DNA from 2 places in the Actinomadura keratinilytica genome. Region 1 is predicted to be linked to the other one. Evidence: riboswitches for the same ligand, from Rfam matches in the RefSeq annotation. Region 1 holds a riboswitch; the other holds the start of a gene.
The links. Region 1 has a riboswitch for S-adenosylmethionine ahead of thrC (threonine synthase). Riboswitches for the same ligand answer to the same signal wherever they lie in the genome.
Positions count from the first base shown of each region.

Region 2: it holds a riboswitch for S-adenosylmethionine, as region 1 does, so the genes downstream of both, ABD879_RS25825 (aminotransferase class V-fold PLP-dependent enzyme) here and thrC (threonine synthase) in region 1, are expected to answer to the same signal.

Region 1 is NZ_BAABDO010000045.1:32,539-39,756, forward strand. It holds gene ABD879_RS16305 (RNA polymerase sigma factor) at 1-208, shown strand, start outside; gene ABD879_RS16310 (sulfotransferase family protein) at 390-1,505, shown strand; gene ABD879_RS16315 (alpha,alpha-trehalose-phosphate synthase (UDP-forming)) at 1,554-3,020, opposite strand; SAM riboswitch class I at 3,405-3,546, shown strand; gene thrC (threonine synthase) at 3,562-4,806, shown strand; gene ABD879_RS16325 (MoaD/ThiS family protein) at 4,878-5,156, shown strand; gene ABD879_RS16330 (nucleotidyltransferase domain-containing protein) at 5,272-5,886, shown strand; gene groL (chaperonin GroEL) at 6,282-7,218, shown strand, end outside.
Region 2 is NZ_BAABDO010000107.1:15,581-22,798, forward strand. It holds gene ABD879_RS25810 (FKBP-type peptidyl-prolyl cis-trans isomerase) at 1-909, shown strand, start outside; gene ABD879_RS25815 (transglycosylase domain-containing protein) at 1,179-4,526, shown strand; gene ABD879_RS25820 (hypothetical protein) at 4,635-5,015, opposite strand; SAM riboswitch class IV at 5,066-5,182, shown strand; gene ABD879_RS25825 (aminotransferase class V-fold PLP-dependent enzyme) at 5,230-6,555, shown strand; partial or broken gene ABD879_RS25830 (SseB family protein) at 6,657-7,218, shown strand, end outside.

The DNA of each region.
Region 1 (7,218 bases):
CGGGTCCCGGGTGGACATCCTGGACGCCATGGAGGACCTGGAGGCCCGCAAGCCCGACCTGATCCAGGCGCTGGTGCTGCGGGACGTCTCCCAGCTGGAGTACTCCGAGATCGCCGAGCAGCTCCAGCTTCCGCTCGGCACGGTCAAGTCCCGCATCCACGAGGCCCGCAAGCAGGTCCGCCAGACCCTGGGCGAGTCCTACACCTGACCTCGCCACCCGCCCCCGCGCCCGCCCGACCCAGCGTCCGCGCACCGGGGACGCCCGCGTGCCGGGATGCCTACAGGCGGCGGAATCGGCTGGTCAGCCGCGGCCAAGCATCTGTAATGCCTTGGCAAGCGTGCGCCTAGGCGCGCGATGGCGGCCGGGCCCGTCGGCCAGCATCCCGAGCATGTTTGCCCACACTGACCGCCCGATCTTCGTCCTCGGGTGCCCGCGGTCGGGGACGACGCTGCTGCAGCTCATGCTGCACTCGCACCACCGGATCGCCGTCCCCGCCGAGACCCGGTTCGTCATCCCGGCCTGGTCGTCCCGGTGCGACTTCGGCGACCTGCGCGACGGCCGCAACCTGCGGGCGCTCGCCGACTGGATCACCACCGGGCGGGGCACCAAGTTCGCCGAGCTCGGCCTGGACCCCGAGCGGACCGCCGACGAGATCGCGGCGGGGCCGCCCACGCTCGGCTCGGCGCTGGCCATCGTGTTCCGCGCCTACGCCCGCCGCTTCGACCGGGTCCGCTGGGGCGACAAGCGGCCCAGCTACTTCCGCTACGTCGGCGCGCTGCGGCGGATGTACCCCGACGCCCAGTTCGTCCATGTCATCCGCGACGGCCGCGACTGCGTGGCGTCCCTCAAGGAGATGCCCTGGTACAAGCAGGACATCAACCACGCCATCTGCGTCTGGCGGGAGGCGATCGACCACGGCCGCCGGTACGCCGCCGAGCTCGGCCCCGACGCCTACTACGAGCTGCAGTACGAACGGCTCGTCGCCGACCCGGCCGACGAGCTGATGCGGCTGTGCGCGTTCCTCGGCGAGGAGTACGACCCCGCCATGGCCGAGCCGGACCGGCTCGCGCGGCGGACCGTCCCGCCGCAGAAGCGGTGGCACCGCCGCACCCACTGCGCCGTCGACGGCGGCAGCGTGGGGTCCTGGACGCGGCGGCTGGAGCCGTGGGAGGCCGGCCTGGCGGAGGCGGCGTTCGGGGACCGGCTGGCCGAGTACGGCTACGAGCCGAGCGGCGCGCCCCGCCCCACCCGCGGGCAGCTGGCCAGGCTGGCCAAGGTCAGCGCCCACCGCCGCATGTCGCAGAGCAAGCAGCGGCTGCGGGAGCGGTGGCGCACGCGCAACGAGCCCAACCCGGTCGAGTCGCTGCTCACCACCGAGCGGACCGGACCCGCCCCGCTCATCGTCGAGCCCGCCTCGCCGCTGCGCGCGCTGTCCTGGCCGTCCACCGTCCCGGCGGCCGAACGCCGCGCCGAACCGGCCCGCACCGGCCGTCCGGGCATCTGACCGCCGCCCGCCGCACCCCGGCCGCCCTCGGCGTCGTGCCGGGGCGGGTCAGTCGAGGGCGGCCAGCTGGTCGGCGAACCAGCGCCGCGGCGGCAGCGCGGTGGCCGCGGCGGCCAGCCGGGCGCAGCGTTCGGCGCGGCGGTCGGGCGGCATCAGCAGCGCCTGGTGCAGCGCCTCGGCGGTCTGCGACACGTCGTAGGGGTTGACCGTCAGCGCGTCGCCCGCCAGCTCGGCCGCCGCGCCCGCCTCCCGCGACAGCACCAGCGCGCAGCCGCGCTCCGACACCACCGGGCCCTCCTTGGCGACCAGGTTCATGCCGTCGCGGATCGGGTTGACCACCAGCACGTCGGCCACCTGGTAGGCGGCGAGCGCGCGCGGGAGGTCGTCCTCGACCCGCAGGATCAGCGGGTCCCAGGACGCGGTGCCGTACTCGTCGCGGATCCGCCCGGCCAGCCGCCGCACCGCCGCGGTGTACTCGCGGTACTCGGGCAGGTCGTACCGGGACGGGTAGGCGAACGCCAGGTGCACCACGCGGCCGTGCCACTCGGGGTGGTCGGCCAGCATCTCGCGGTAGGCGGCCAGGCCGCGCACGATGTTCTTGGACGGCTCGGTGCGGTCGATCCGCACGATGAGCCTCCGGTCGCCGACCTGCTCGCGCAGCGCCCGGCGGCGTTCGGCGACGTCCGGCTCGGCGGCCCGCGCCCGCAGCCGCTCCCCGTCGACGCCGAGCGGGTGCACACCGACGCGGGTGACGTGGCCGCCGCGGGTGACCGTCCGGGCCGCGCGGTCGACCCGGGCGCCCGGCAGCAGCTGCTCGCAGCAGTCCAGGAACGCGGCGGCCCACCGGTCGGTGAGGAAGCCGGCGTGGTCGGCGCCGAGGATGCCGTCCAGCACCGCCGCGCCGATGTCGTCGGGCAGCAGCCGGTAGTACTCGGGGGACGCCCACGGCGTGTGCGAGAAGTGCACGATCCTCAGGTCGGGGCGGCGGTCGCGCAGCATCCGCGGTGCCAGCGACAGGTGGTAGTCCTGCACCGCGGCCTTGGCGCCCGGGGCGGCTTCGCCGGCCAGGGCGTCGGCGAACGCCGCGTTGTACGCCTCGTAGGACTGCCAGTCGCGGCGTGCGCGTGCGTCGAAGTGCGGGACGCGGGGCGTGTCGTAGAGCAGGTGGTGGACGAACCACAGCGTGGAGTTGGCCACGGCGTTGTACGCGCGGTGGAACGTGGCGGCCGGTATGTCGAGCATGCGCACGGCCGCTCCGCCCGTGTCGTGCCCGTCCAGGTCGAGCCTTCCCCCGGGGGCGCGGCGCGCCGCCGAGCGGTCGCCTTCCCCGAGCGCCGCGCACACCCACAGCACGTCCGGCGGTGCCTGGCCGCCGTCCGGGGCGCGGTCGGCTTCCGTCACCGCGGCAAGTCCCGCCACCAGGCCGCCCCCGCCGCGCCGCGGGGCCAGGGTGCCGTCGTCGGCGAGCGAGAACGACACCGGTCCGCGGTTGGACGCCACCAGCACTTGGCTCATAGGGGCAGCGTCTCAGTTCGCGAGCGCGCGCTCCAAAGGGACCCGCGGGAAGGCGTTTTCGGCGGTTTTCGGGCCGCGCACAGGCGGTGCGACGTCTGTGCCGCAAGCCCCCGGCGTAGGATCCGGCCCGGAGCGGCCGCACGTCGCAGTCGCGGCGCGGCGTGAGCGACCCCGACCTGTCCGGCCGGAACGGGTGACGCGGCGCGACGGCGGGTAATGTCTCACATCGCGAGACCCGCCTGTCCGACAACCGGTCAGATCATGTAAAGTCGCACATACGACGTGATACCGCTCATGCGGAACGTTCGGTGACCGAGCGTTCCCTTCGTGCGGAACGCACGCGATGCCCGGCCGCCCTCGGCGGCCCGCAGGACAACTGAAGAACGCTCATCCAGAGGGGTGGAGGGACCGGCCCTGTGAAGCCCCGGCAACCACCTGGTTCGTCCGCGCTCGCGACCCCGCGAGGCCGGCCAGGAAATGGTGCCAACTCCGGCCTGCGACCAAGGTGGCGCAGGAAAGATGGGGAGAAAGGCCTCGCTACATGGCTGTCACGCCTGCCGTCGATCTGGGACCCGCGACCGCCCTCACCTGCCGTGAATGCGGACACACCCGCGAACTCGGCCCGCACTACGCGTGTGAGGAGTGTTTCGGCCCGCTGGAGATCTCCTACGACTTCGGCGACGTCTCCCGCGCCGACATCGAGGCCGGGCCGCGCAACATCTGGCGCTACCGGCGGCTGCTGCCGGTGCCGGCCAACGTCGCCGACACCCCCAACACCGAGCCCGGCCTGACCCGCCTGGTCCGCGCCGACCAGCTCGCCGAGGCGCTGGGCCTGCGCCGCCTGTGGGTCAAGGACGACAGCGGCAACCCCACCCACTCGTTCAAGGACCGCGTGGTCGCGGTGGCCCTCGCCGCCGCCCGCGAGCTCGGCTTCAAGGTGCTGGCCTGCCCGTCCACCGGCAACCTGGCCAACGCGGTCGCCGCCGCCGCGGCCCGGGCGGGCATCCGCAGCGCGGTGTTCGTCCCGTCCGACCTGGAGCGGCAGAAGATCCTCACCACCGCGGTGTACGGCGGCACCTTCGTCACCGTCGACGGCAACTACGACGACGTCAACCGGCTGGCCTCCGAGATCGCCGGCGAGCAGGACGACTGGGCCTTCGTCAACGTCAACGTCCGCCCCTACTACGCCGAGGGCTCCAAGACCCTCGGCTACGAGATCGCCGAGCAGCTCGGCTGGCGGCTGCCCGACCAGATCGTGGTCCCGGTGGCCTCCGGCTCCCAGCTCACCAAGATCGACAAGGCGTTCCAGGAGCTCGTCAAGCTCGGCCTGGTCGAGGACAGGCCGTACCGGGTGTTCGGCGCCCAGGCCGCCGGGTGCGCGCCGGTGGCGGCCGCGTTCAAGCAGGGCCACGACGTCGTCCGGCCGGTCAAGCCCGACACCATCGCCAAGTCGCTGGCCATCGGCAACCCCGCCGACGGCCCGTACGTGCTGGACGTGGCGCGCCGCACCGGCGGCGCGGTCGAGGACGTCACCGACGAGCAGGTCGTCGAGGGCATCCGGCTGCTGGCCCGCACCGAGGGCATCTTCGGCGAGACCGCGGGCGGCGTCACCGTCGCCACCCTGCGCAAGCTGGCCGAGTCCGGCGCCCTCGACCCCGAGGCGGAAACCGTGATCATCAACTCCGGGGACGGGCTGAAGACCCTGGACGCCGTCGCCCCCGTCGTCGCGCCGACCGCGAACATCGCCCCCTCCCTGGAGGCGTTCCGCGCCGCGGGCCTGGCCTGACCGGACACCGCCGCGGCCGCGCGTCCCCGGCGGCCGCCCGACCCGTCGTACGAGCACTTCGAGGAGCCAGCATGAGCACCGTGTCCGTCCGGATCCCGACGATCCTGCGGAACTACACCGGCGGCGAGGCGGAGGTCAAGGCCGAGGGCGCCACGCTGCGCGCGGTCGTGGCCGACCTGGAGGCCAACTACTCCGGCATCGCCGCCCGCATCCTGGACGACAACGGAAAGATCCGCCGCTTCGTCAACGTGTACGTGGGCGACGAGGACGTCCGGTTCGCCGAGGGCCTGGACACCCCGACCCCCGAGGGCGCGCAGATCTCCATCATCCCCGCCGTCGCCGGCGGCTGACGGCACCGACGACGACCCGCGCCCGGCGCTCCCGGGCGCGGGTCGCTTTTTGCCGCACGCGGGACAAGGCGCGAAAACCGGCTTCTTCCCCATCGCCATCGGGTACTGGCCTTTCATGGGCATAGCGCAGGACGTCGCGCGGACGGTGGAAGGCCACCCCATGGTCCGCAAGGTGACCCTGGTCGGCTCCCGGGCGCGCGGGAACGCCACCGAGTTGTCGGACTGGGACTTCCACGTCACCGTCGACGACTTCGCCGAGGTCGCCGCCGTCCTGCCGGGCATGCTCGCCCCCTACGGGCCGCTGGCCGCCCAATGGGATCCGCTCGGCGACTGCGCGAGCCACCTGCTGATCTTCCCAGGCCCCGTCAAGGTCGATCTGCTCTTCCCGGAGATGCCGCGCAGCTGGAACCCGCCGTGGCGGGTCGGTCCCGACACCCTTCCCGCGATCGACGCGCACTTCTGGGACTGGGCGCTGTCGCTGGCCGGCAAGCGCCGCCACGGAATGTCCGACCGCGTCCGCGGCGAACTGCTGAAGATGACGCGATTCCTGCTGGGCCCGCTCGGAGTGCAGACCGTCCCGCAGACCCTGGAGGACGCCGCGGCCCGTTTCGTACGCGCCCGCGACCGCCTGGAGACGCGATACGGGCTGCGCATCTCCCGGCGCCTGGAGGAAGAGGTCCTGCCGCTGCTGCGCGCCCCCGAGACCGGCCACTACCGCCTTTCGTCCTGAGAGCGGTTCCGGCCCGCCTGCGCGCGGGGCGGACGCGGCCTCTCCCCGCCCCGCGCGGCCCTTGCTCAGCGTTGCGCGAACGCGCCGCGACGGGCGGCCGACGGCCCCCTCCGCGCCCCCGCCCCGACCGTCGGCAGCGATATTTTCGCAGGTCAGATGGTGTCTGGGCAGGTGAACGGGGTACGGCCGGGGGGAAGGTCGGCCGCTTGCACTCGGACAGGTAGAGTGCTAAACACAACATTGGCACTCTGCTGTGGAGAGTGACAATCCCACAGTGTGGGTCGGGGCGATGAGGCCATGCCTCCGGCGGCGGAATGGCAGCCGTCGGGCAGGTCGTCCGTCGCGGGCATCGGCTCGATCCGTAAGGCCACCCTGTTCCGGGAGGACTGGAGCCTATGGCTGCAAAGATGATCTCGTTCGACGAGGATGCCCGGCGCGGCCTCGAGCGCGGTATGAACCAGCTCGCGGACGCCGTCAAGGTCACCCTTGGCCCCAAGGGCCGCAACGTCGTGCTGGAGAAGAAGTGGGGCGCCCCCACGATCACCAACGACGGCGTCTCGATCGCCAAGGAGATCGAGCTGGAGGACCCCTGGGAGAAGATCGGCGCCGAGCTGGTCAAGGAGGTCGCCAAGAAGACCGACGACGTCGCCGGCGACGGCACCACCACCGCCACCGTGCTCGCCCAGGCGCTGGTGCGCGAGGGGCTGCGCAACGTCGCGGCCGGTGCCAACCCGATGTCGCTCAAGCGCGGCATCGAGGCCGCGGTCGAGCGGGTCAGCGAGGAGCTGTCCAAGCTGGCCAAGGACGTCGAGACCAAGGAGCAGATCGCCTCCACCGCCTCCATCTCCGCGGGTGACACCCAGATCGGCGAGATGATCGCCGAGGCGATGGACAAGGTCGGCAAGGAAGGCGTCATCACCGTCGAGGAGAGCCAGACCTTCGGCCTGGAGCTGGAGCTCACCGAGGGTATGCGCTTCGACAAGGGCTACATCTCGCACTACTTCGTGACCGACCCCGAGCGGATGGAAGCGGTCCTGGAGGACCCGTACATCCTGATCGTCCAGGGGAAGGTGTCGGCCAACAAGGACCTGCTGCCGGTCCTGGAGGCGGTCATGCAGGCCGGCAAGCCGCTGCTGCTGATCGCCGAGGACGTCGAGGGCGAGGCCCTGGCCACCCTGATCGTCAACAAGATCCGCGGCATCTTCAAGTCGGTGGCGGTCAAGGCCCCCGGCTTCGGCGACCGCCGCAAGGCCATGCTCGGCGACATCGCCACCCTGACCGGCGGCCAGGTCATCAGCGAGGACGTCGGCCTGAAGCTGGAGAACACCACCA
Region 2 (7,218 bases), on a different contig from region 1:
TGGTACGTCACCCGTCCCGGCCCGCAGATCGAGGTCACCGGCGCGTTCGGGCAGACGCCCAAGGTCACCATCCCCAAAAAGCTCCTCCCCGACGGCGAGCTGAAGGTGACCCAGAAGATCAAGGGCACCGGCACCAAGATCGCCAACGGTGACACCGCGCTGGTCAAGTTCGTCTTCTACCAGTGGGCCAAGGGCACCGGCGACAAGGTCAACGAGAGCACCAGCAAGGAGCTGCAGTCGTCCTTCAAGCTGCCCGCCGGCCAGCAGGTGGTGCCGATGCCGATCGGCAAGACCGAGGTCAAGGGGCTGGACAAGGGCCTGGTCGGGCAGACCGCGGGCAGCCGCGTGGTGCTGCAGGTCCCGCCGAAGGAGGGCTTCGGCGAGTCCGCGGCGCAGATGGGGCTCGGCGAGAACGACTCGGTGGTCTTCGTGGTGGACGTCCTCGCCGTCTACCCCAAGAACGCCGAGGCCAAGGGCACCGCCAAGCCGCTGGACGACAAGGACCTGCCGTCGGTGGGCGCCATGGAGGCGGGCAAGGGGCCCAAGCTCACCGTGCCCAAGACCGACCCGCCCAAGAAGATGCAGGTCAAGACCCTCATCGAGGGCACCGGCCCGCAGACCACCAAGGACGACACGGTGTTCGTCAACTACAAGGGCGTGATCTGGCGGGACGGCAAGGAGTTCGACAACAGCTGGAGCAAGGGCTCGCCCGCCATGTTCCCGCTCAGCACCACCGAGGGCATGAAGGGCTTCTTCAAGGGGCTGCAGGGCCAGAAGGTCGGCAGCCGGGTCCTGCTGGTCCTGCCGCCGGACCAGGGGTACGGCAAGGACGGCAATCCGTCGGCCGGGATCAAGGGCGACGACACCACGGTGTTCGTCGTCGACATCCTCGGCACGGTTCCCAAGTGACCCTTCGGTGAGACGGCGCGCGACGGCATAGCGCGGCGGACCGCACGGCGCGGGACGCGCGAACGGCGGGGCACCCCGGAGGGGCGCCCCGCCGTTGCTTTGTCGCCGCCGGTGAAATGTGTCAATAACCACGTCAGGCGGCCTCGGACAACCCTCCGCACCGCTTGATCGTCGTTGTAGTGAGACAGCCAACGGGAGTGCACAGTGACCGGCCGTAATGAATCACTCCCCTCCGGTATCGTTTGTAACGAAATCATCACGGGGGGCAAGTGAGCGACACCGAAAGGCGCCCGGGGGGCACCGAGCCCGCCGGGCCGAGCCAGGGCGACCTCGGCGACGACCTCACGGCCGACAAGGCCGTTCCCGCGGACGGCGAAACGCCCCGGGCCGCGGCCGAGCGCGATACACGGGACGAGGGCGAGCCTCCGGACGACGACGCCGCGGACAAGGCCGCGTCCCGGTCCGTCCCCGATGAAGAAGACGACGCGGCGGCCACCCCCGGCACCCCGGCGGACGAGGACACCGCGTCCGAGCCCGGTAGCGCCGACCCGGGCACCACGGTGGAGCTGAGCGGCGTCACGGACACCGGCGGCCCGGCAGACACGGACACGGACGCGGACGCGGGCGCCGACTCGGACACAAACGACGAGCCGGACACCGGCGCGGTCCCTGACACGGGCCCGGAGGCGGGCACCGCAGCGGAAGCGGACGCCGACTCCGGCACGGGCAAGGGCGCGCAGGCGGACACCGCCCCCGATGCGGGCGACGGCCCCGGCGCCGCCGCGGCCCCGGCCGCAGGCAAGGGCTCAGGCACGGGCACGGGTTCAAGGGCGGGCACCGCGGCTGAGGCGGACGACGGCCCGTCCTCCGGCGACGCGAGCGAGGCCGAGCAGAGCGCGGGAGCGGCCGCCACGACACCCGACCTCACCGTCATCGACCCGCCCGCACCGGCGGCTCCGACCACCGGGGCAGGCACCAGCGCCGGTACGGACGCGGACACCGCCGCCGACGCCGGCGACGACGCGAACCCGGGTGACCGCGCGGACGCCGACACCACCGCGGACGCCGCCGAGAGCATGGCCGCGAGCAGCGCCGCGGGCACCCAGAAGGCCGCGGACACCGCGACGTCCCCCGCCGCCGGCACGAGCGACACCGGCAAGGCCGAGCAGAGCGCGGGAGCGGCCGCCACGACACCCGACCTCACCGTCATCGACCCGCCCGCACCGGCGGCCCCCTCCACCGGGGCAGGCACCAGCGCCGGTACGGACGGCGAGGCCGCGGCGTCCGCCCGCACCAACAGCGCGTCTGGTTCCGGCGACGCTAAGGACAAGAACGAGACCGCATCCAAGGGCGTCGGGGATGCTGGGGCCGACAAGGCGGCCGCCGCGCAGAAGCAGGAGCCCGCGGCGGCGAAGCCTCCGGCGGACACGACGAAGAAGGCGCGGAAGGGGGGTATGGACGCGAAGAAGAAGCACAAGAAGCCGCGCGGCAAGGCGGCGCGCGTAGGGCGGCGGGTGCTCTTCGCGGTGCTGGGCCTCGTCGGCCTGGCCGTCGCCGCGTTCGGTGTGGCGTACCTGCTGACGCCGGTGCCGTCCCCTCAGGAGGAGGCGGTCGCGCAGGGGCCGACGTTCCTGTACTCCGACGGCAAGACCCCGATCGCCAAGACCGGCGTGAACCGCGACGCGGTCCGGCTCGACACCATCCCCAAGGGCGTGCGCGACGCGGTGATCGCGGCGGAGAACCGCAGCTTCTACGACGACCCCGGGGTGTCGATTCCGGGCACGCTGCGCGCCTTCTGGTCCACGGTCTCCGGTGAGCAGCTGCAGGGCGGGTCCACCATCACCCAGCAGATGGTCCGCAACTACTACGGCGGCATCGGCAAGGAACGCTCGATCTCCCGCAAGCTCAAAGAGATCATGGTCTCGTTGAAGGTGGGCCGGGAGAAGTCCAAGGACTGGATCCTGGAGCAGTACCTCAACACCATCTACTTCGGCCGCGACGCCTACGGCGTGCAGGCCGCGGCGCGGGCGTACTACGGCAAGGACGTCGGGCAGCTCACCCCGGCCGAGGGCGCCTACCTGGCGGCGGCGATCCAGCAGCCCAGCAACTTCGCCGAGCCGTCGGGCTCCACCCGCGCCTACGCCGAGAGCCGCTGGCGCGCCGTGCTGAACAACATGGTCCGCGACGGCGCCATCTCCTCGGCCGACGCCGCGCGCATGACGTTCCCGCAGCCGATCAAGCAGAAGGTCACCGACATCCTCGGCGGCCAGAAGGGCTACATGGTCAACATCGCCAAGCGCGAGCTGACCGAGCGGCGCGGCTACACCGAGGACGAGATCAACCGCAGCGGCCTGAAGATCACCACGACGTTCGACAAGGAGCTGATGGACGCCGCCCAGCAGGCGGTGCGCGGCAGCCTCCCGAAGGGGATGAGCAAGCAGATCCGCACCGGGCTGGTCTCGGTGGACCCCGAGACCGGGCAGGTGGTGGCGTTCTACGGCGGGCGCGGCTACCTGGAGGAGGCCCTCAGCAGCGCGTTCAGCGACTGGGCGCAGGCCGGGTCCGGGTTCAAGCCGATCGTGCTGGCCGCCGCGCTCGACAGCGGGCTGAGCCTGAACACCTACGTGGACGGCAGCTCCCCGCAGTACTACAACGGCACGGCGATCCACAACGACGGCAACCGCAGCTACGGCACGATCAACCTGGTCACGTCCACGCAGAACTCGGTCAACACCGCCTACGTCAACCTGGGGCAGAAGGTCGGCCTGGACAAGGTCACCAAGATGGCCGAGAAGATGGGCATCCCCAAGTCGCAGCTGACCGCCAACGGCGCCAACAAGTACCCGACCTTCCCGCTGGGCACGATCTCCGTGCACCCCGTGCAGCAGGCGGGGGTCTACGCGACGTTCGCCGCCGAGGGCGTGCACCGCACCCCCTACGTGGTGAAGTCGGTCACCGACAACACCGGCAAGACCACCCGCTTCTCCGAGAAGGGCGCGCGGGTGTTCAGCGCGCAGGTCGCGCGGGACGCCACGTACGCGATGCAGCGCGTGGTGCAGGCGGGCACCGGCCGCAACGCCCAGCTCGCCGACGGCCGCGACGTGGCGGGCAAGACCGGCACCACCGACGCGGGCCGGGCGATCTGGTTCAACGGGTTCATCCCGCAGCTGGCGACGTCGGTGGCGATGTTCCGCAGCGACGGCAAGCCGCTGAGCATCCCCGGGTACGGGGTGTACGGCGGGCAGCTGCCCGCGCAGATCTGGAACTCCTACGTCAGCCGCGCGGTGAACCTCAAGAACCTCACGCCCAAGGGGTTCGGCTCCCCGTCGATGTCCCCCGGCTCCTACGTGGGCGAGCCGTACGGGCGGCAGAACGACGCGCCGACGACGCGCGGGCAGGGAGGGGTGCGGCAGTCCGTTCCGGAACGCGCGGACCGGCCGTCCAGCAGGCAGCCGGCGGGCACCCCCCGGGAGACGACGCCGCAGCTGCCCGGCGGCGGCACCGGCAACGGGAACGGCGGTGACGGCGGCTCCGGCGGAGGCGACGGCGGGGGCGCCGGCGACGGCGGAAGCGGGGGCGACGGCGGAAGCGGCACTCCGCCCCGACCGGAGGGCTAGCACCCGACCGGCGCGCCCCCGGCCGCCCCGCGGCGGGTTCCGGCGTGAACGTGAGAGGGGCCCGGCGAGCATCTCGCCGGGCCCCTCCGCCGTTCTCCCGCCCCGCGGTCAGTCGCAGGCCGCGCCGATGCGGTCGGGGGCGTCGGTCATCACGGCGTTGAGCTGCGCCGCGTCACCGGAGCCCACGCCGGCGGCGGCGCCGCGCAGGCGGTTCGCCTCGGTCTTGAGCGCGTTTTTCAGCTTCTCGTCCTCGGCCTGGCGGGCCAACCCGTCGACGCGTCCGGCGAACCGGTCGGTGACCTGCTTCCACTGCGCCGGGTCGTTCGCCGGCACGGCCCGCACCTGGGAGACGTACTGCCGGAACGCCTCCCTGGTGTCGGCGCAGACCTGGCCGGTGTTGCCGCCGGACAGCCCGCAGCCCGCCAGCGTCCCGGCCGCGGCCAGCAGCGCGAACCCCTGGGCCAGCCTCCCGGCCGTCCCGTACCGCATCGCATCCTCCCGTGTGATCACCGTCGACATCCGCCTATACTTCCGCACAAGGTCATGAGCGCCAGCGCGAAGCCCCGGCTTGCTGGCCGGCAACCCTTCGTCCGCGATGGGGTGCCCCGGGTGAGGACCCGGCCGGAGTCGCACACCGCGTCCGGCAAGCGCGGATCCCGCGGACGCCTCCCGGGATCCCTGGATCCCGAAGGAGGTCGCACCCATGTCCGCTGTCACGACGTCCCCCCGTCCCTTCGCTCCCTCTTCTTGGATGCAGCCGACGGCGTCCGCGCCGACTCGACTTCCGCGGATCGTCGGCGCGGACGCGCCGGTACCGCTGGAGGACGGGCGCCACGTCCCGTACGCCAACTTCGACTACGCCGCCAGCGCGCCGTGTCTTGAGGCGGTGCACGACGCCGTCACGCGGGCGCTGCCGTACTACAGCAGCGTGCACCGCGGCGCCGGGTACGCCTCCCAGGCGACCACGGCCGCCTACGAGCGCGCGCGGGAGACCGTGCGGTCCTTCATCGGCGCCTGGGAGCGGGCGTCGGTCGTGTTCACCCGCAACACCACCGACGCGATGAACCTGCTGGCGCACGCGCTGCCGCCGCGCACCACCGTCGTGGTGTTCGAGACCGAGCACCATGCCACGCTGCTGCCGTGGCGGCGGGCGGTGCGGCTGCCCGCACCCGCGTCCCCGGCCGGGGCGGTCGCCGCCGCCGACCGGGCGCTGGCCGCCGCGCCGCAGGGCCCGCGGGTGCTGGTGGTCACGGCGGCGTCCAACGTCACCGGCGAGCTGTGGCCGGTCGCCGAGCTGGCGGAGGCGGCGCGGCGGCGCGGCGCCCGCATCGCCGTGGACGCCGCCCAGCTCGTCCCGCACCGGCCGCTGGACATGACCGCGCTCGGCCTGGACTACGTCGCGTTCTCCGGGCACAAGCTGTACGCGCCGTTCGGGGCGGGCGTGCTGGCGGGGCGGGCCGACTGGCTGCGCGCCGCCGACCCGTACCTCAAGGGCGGGGGCGCCACCGTGTCGGTGGGCGAGCGCACCCGCTGGGCCGCCGACCCGCAGCAGCGCCACGAGGCGGGCACTCCGAACGTGCTGGGCGTGGTGGCGCTCGCGGCCGCGTGCGAGACGCTGGCCGCCGCCGGGTGGGACGCGCTCGTCGCCGAGGAGGAGCGGCTGCTGGCCCGGCTGCGCCAGGGACTCGCCCGCGTTCCCGCGGTGCGACAGCTGAGCCTGTGGGGCGAGCGCCATCCGCGCGTGGGAATCGTGTCCTTCACCGTCGACGGCTGGAACGCGCGGGACGTGGCGCTTAGGCTGTCTGGGGAGTACGGCATCGGCGTCCGGGACGGGAAGTTCTGCGCTCATCCATTCGTACGGCACCTGCTGGCCGACCGGCCCGACGCCCCGCGCGCGGCCGGCGCCGGCGGTTGCGCCGACGCCTCCGCCCCGGCCTCGGCGGTCCGCGCCAGCCTGGGCCTGGGGACGACCGACGAACACGTCGACCGGCTGGTGGATGCGCTGAGTGCCATCGGTGCCGTGTGCTGAACCGCGGAAGATGATGCGCTTTCGCCCTGTTCGCCCATGTAGCGTAGGCAGGTCCGTACCCGGACCGGAGACGGCGCCGGAGACAGCAGGGACAGCGCGGCATGAAACAGGGGGAGGCGACCGTGGCCGACGCGTGGCGACCCACGTCGGAACTGGAGCGCCGACTGGACGAGACAGTGCGGGCCGGAGACCATGAGGGGTACTTCCGCCTGCTCGCCGACAGCGAGCTGGTGATCCCCGTGCCCCCCGAGCTCATCGACGACGTGCTCGCCGGCCAGGCGCAGCCGACGTGGCCGACCCGGGAGGAGGACGGCCGCACCCACGTGCTGGCCTACACCTCGCCCGACGCGATGCGCGCCTGCCTCGGGCCCGCCTACCGGCACTTCCTGCGGCTGACGTTCGCCGACCTGGCGCAGAGCTGGCCGCACCCGGGCTGGTGGCTGGCGATCGACGCGCCCGCGCCGGACGCGCCGGACGCGGCGCCGCCGATCGAGGGCCGGCTGCCCTCCTGGTTCGTCCGGCAGATCGCCGAGGGCGACCCGCGGCCCCCGCGGGTCGGGCGTCGCACCGCCTCCCCCGCGGCGGCCGCGCCCGCCGCTGACGCGCCCGCCGCGGACGTTCCGGCTGCGGACTTTTCGACCGCGGACGCTCTCGCCGTGGACG